2 regions of the Paenibacillus sp. FSL K6-0276 genome follow, and region 1 is predicted to be linked to the other one. Evidence: riboswitches for the same ligand, from Rfam matches in the RefSeq annotation. Region 1 holds a riboswitch; the other holds the start of a gene.
What was found. A riboswitch is a leader RNA that binds a small molecule or an ion and turns the genes downstream of it on or off. The one in region 1 is predicted to bind glycine.

Region 1 (2,203 bases):
AGGCGGCGGGGAAGACCGGCTTCTTTTTGTTGTATCAGCGCATCACGTCCGATAAAATCTGCTTTGTCCAGCTTCACGAAGAACTGAACTCCTGCTTCTAGGGGAGTGATGTCAGCTGACAGCTCCTGACCGTACAGTGGCAATTTTGCTTCAAAACGCAGTGTATCACGTGCGCCAAGTCCAGCAGGCGTTAATCCGTGTGGAGAACCAGCTGCGAGTAGACCGTTCCATAACGATTCTGCCCCATCCAGCGGAGCGTAGATTTCAAAGCCATCTTCGCCGGTATAACCCGTACGGGAGATCAGTACTTCTACACCGCAAACGGTAGCGCGCTCGATGAAATGGAAAGGCTTAAGTGCATCGATAGGAGCATCGGTGACTTCGGCAAGAATGGTCTCCGCCAGCGGACCTTGCAAGGCGAGCAAAAGCGTCTCGTCAGAGACATTAGTGAGCGTGACTTCACCGAATTCAGAGGTCAGATGCTCTTGCAGCCACTGGAAGTCTTTGTCGATGTTGGAGGCATTTACGACGAGCATATAACGTCCTTCGCTTAGTCGATATACGAGTAAATCGTCAACGACCCCGCCGTTTGGATAACAGAGCAGCGTATATTGTGCTGCACCGTCTGTGAGGCGGGTGACATCGTTAGTCGTCATCTTTTGCAAAAAGGTTTCTGCACCGCTCCCGATCACCATGATTTCACCCATATGCGATACATCGAACAGTCCAGCCTGCTGGCGAACGGCTTCATGCTCTTTCACTATACCTGTAAACTGTACCGGCAGCTCCCAGCCGCCGAAATCAATGCACCTGGACTCCGTATAAGCGGAATAGAGATCATAAAAAGGCGTTCTTTTCAAAGTATCCATGTCGTCACTCCCCTTGTCTGATTACATACAAAAAAGGACAGGCGGAAGCAATCATGCATAAATGCACAAATTGCTTTCCGCTCTGTCCTTTGTACCTGAGAGTTACCCTGCCGTAACTAACCTGCAAGTTTCCCCGTTGGTGACCTGACGCACTCAGCCTTGCGTCTGATGCTCTCCAGAGATGCGTCCGGCAAAGGTCCTTTTGCCTGAGAGATTCACCCCTGTTAGGGCTTACTCCTTCGGCGCCGTCTTCAAGTGAGACAGTCTCTCCCTATGCCATCATTCGCAACTGTATTTGTTTCTTATGTCTCCATTAAACGGGTATAGGGAGACGCTGTCAACAAGAAAAAGTCAAAAAAACGACAAATTTATTTTTCCTCTTAGTAACATTGACATTGTGAACCGAGATCACTTAGGCTATAACTAAATTTAGAACTCCAATTTGGAAATGAGGCGACTTGAATGAGTGAAGTTTTAGATAACCTTCTTTACAGCGAAGAACATGAGTGGGCACAGCAAGTGGAAGGACGTGTAGTACGTGTTGGGATTACGGATCATGCTCAGCATTTGTTAGGCGATATCGTATTTGTGGAATTTCCAGAAGTAGGCTCAGCCATTTCAGCTGGCGACAGCGTTGGTAGTATCGAATCCGTTAAGACGGTATCGGAATTGTATTCACCCGTCTCTGGGAAGGTTACCAGGATTAATGACGGTTTAGAAGCTAGTCCAGAGCTAATCAACGATAAGCCGTATGGTGAGGGATGGATTTTTGAAATTGAAGTTGACGGAGAGTATGCTGATGCTATAAAAGGTCTGCTAGATGCAGCCGGTTATAGTGCGTTGGTAGGAGAATAATTGGGGATACCCTCGAAATAATAATTCATCTCGTGTGATATTTGTAGCAGCAAGTTTCTGTTTTTGGAGACTTGCTGTTTGTTTTTTTTTGTGTTGATAACGGTGGGGATTTTTGCGTTAAATCTAATCTAATGCTTATGAAATTAGTTATGATGAACGAAAGGCAGCCCCTGTTCGCACACCGTAAGTTAAAATGGAAGTTGAAGGACAACCATTTCAGAGCTAAATGCGAAAGGAGCTGTTACTATGAAGAATACCATAAAATACATAGGTTTGGATGTGTCAAAAGAAAAAATTGCGGTGGCAATTGCAGACGAAGGTCGAGAACCAGCACGATATTATGGAGCCATTCCCCATACCCCGGATGCAGTGGCTCGAATGATTCGCAAACTCAAAGGTTCAGGGATTACGCTAGAGGTCTGCTATGAAGCCGGGCCTACCGGATACGACTTATATCGCTGGCTGACGAAGATGGGGAT
Region 2 (2,203 bases), 390 kb from region 1:
AAAGGAATTTTATTAATCGCTGAAGGGATATTTTTCTCCGGATCCGCTGTTTCCGCTGCCGACACACCCACCAATTCCACACCGACATAAGCAAATACAACCATTTGAAAAGAAAATAAGAATCCTGATATGCCGTTCGGAAAAAATCCCCCATGCTCCCAGAGGTTGCGTATCGTCACCGATCCTGCATCCGTCTTAAACCCTATGATCAGTAAAATGACCCCAAGGCCAATTAAGGCGAGAATCGTGATTACTTTAATTAAAGCAAACCAAAATTCGAGTTCTCCAAAGCTCTTTACAGTTAATAGATTAAGTCCTAATAACACGACTAGACAGGCGATGGCTGGAACCCATTGTGGGATATCAAACCAATACTGTACATATACGCCAACAGCAATGACATCAGCCATAGCCGTCATGATCCAGCAAAACCAATAGGTCCAACCGGTGATGAATGCGATCCGTGATCCAAGGTAGTCTTCAGCAATATCCGTAAACGATTGATATCCCGCTTTAGATAATAGGAGTTCTCCCAGTGCTCTCATCACAAAAAACACAGCAATACCCACGATTAAATACGTGATCATGATGGATGGGCCTGCCTTCTCTATCGCCTTGCCTGATCCCAAGAATAATCCTGTACCAATGGTGCCGCCAATGGCGATAAGTTGAACATGCCGATTGGCCAGCTCTCTCTTTAATTCTGGTTGTGCCATACCTAGTTCCCCCTTGTGAGTACAATATATTGGAATAAAAAAAGAGAGATTGGATGTCATCCAATCTCCCAGATCGTAAGAATATCAAATAATATTTGCCCTGCTGATGGCGATCAGCATGACAAATACATATTCAGTACTCTTCTGTCCTTTTGCCTGAGATTGTGAACCCTTCGGCGCCGCGGAATTTCCGCAGTCTCTCCAGAAGCTGCTCCTGCTAAAGTGTAATCCTTAGCTATCATAGCTCGTGAATTATGAAGTTGATAAAGCGGTAACGCAGTAAAACTGTTCTGATATTCTAACATATTACTTGCGATGTGAGTGTTAATCAGTGATAAAAGTCTCTTTGTATTTTATGGGACGGGCTTCTCACACCTTCTTCCTCCACAAGAATTTAAAGTAAGCTTCATGAACATACTACTTTCTGAAAAGCAAAAAACTAAAGGAGTATGCTGATGAAAGCCGCTGTAGTAAAGAAATTTAAAGAAAAGTTAGAGCTACAAGACGTACCTAAACCAAAACCCGGACACAAAGAAATCCTTGTCCACATTCAGGCGTGCGGAGTGTGTCATACTGATTTGCATGCTGCTCATGGCGATTGGCCTGTCAAACCGAAACTCCCTCTTATTCCCGGACATGAAGGCGTCGGGATTATTGAAGAAATAGGTGAAGGAGTTACACACTTAAAGGTAGGAGACCGAGTAGGAGTTCCGTGGCTGTATTCAGCCTGCGGTCATTGTGAGTATTGTCTTACAGGAAGAGAGACTCTTTGTCTGGATCAGCAAAATTCCGGATATTCCGTAGATGGCGGATATGCAGAATATTGTGTGGCGGCTGCCGATTATGTAGTGAAAGTTCCTGATAATCTAACCTTCATCGAAGCGGCACCTTTATTTTGCGCTGGCGTTACGACCTATAAAGCTTTGAAAGTATCGGGTGTAAAGCCAGGTGAGTGGGTAGCCATTTTCGGCATCGGAGGATTGGGTCATCTTGGCGTACAATATGCAAAAGTAATGGGAATGAACGTAGTGGCCATCGACACGTCGGACGAAAAGATGGAGCTTGCGAAACAACTTGGTGCAGACAAAACCGTAAACGCATTAAAAGAAGATGCAGCAGACTGGATTCAAAAAGAAATCGGCGGAGTGCATGGTGTCGTTTGTACAGCGGTTGCAAAAAAAGCATTCGACCAAGCCTATCGAGCCATTCGTCGCGGTGGTACCTGCGTCATGGTTGGGCTGCCTCCTGAATCCATGGATGTCCCGATCTTTGATACGGTATTAAACGGTACAAAGGTAGTCGGTTCAATTGTCGGCACTCGCAAAGATTTGCAAGAAACATTACAATTCGCTGCGGAAGGAAAAATAAAAACCATTATTGAGACACGTAAATTAGAAGATATTAATGAGATTTACGATCTTATGTTAGAAGGAAAAATCAATGGTCGAATCGTCCTTGACATGACGAATTGATCAAGTATTTTACCG

Region 2: another riboswitch for glycine. It lies ahead of MHH52_RS28305 (amino acid permease); the one in region 1 lies ahead of gcvT (glycine cleavage system aminomethyltransferase GcvT).

What each region holds. Positions count from the first base shown of each region.
Region 1 covers NZ_CP150276.1:5,612,176-5,614,378, reverse strand. Annotated here, with positions in the region: gene gcvT (glycine cleavage system aminomethyltransferase GcvT) at 1-869, opposite strand, end outside; glycine riboswitch at 1,054-1,152, opposite strand; gene gcvH (glycine cleavage system protein GcvH) at 1,332-1,724, shown strand; gene MHH52_RS26530 (IS110 family transposase) at 1,971-2,203, shown strand, end outside.
Region 2 covers NZ_CP150276.1:5,997,607-5,999,809, forward strand. Annotated here, with positions in the region: gene MHH52_RS28305 (amino acid permease) at 1-716, opposite strand, end outside; glycine riboswitch at 851-931, opposite strand; gene adhP (alcohol dehydrogenase AdhP) at 1,172-2,188, shown strand.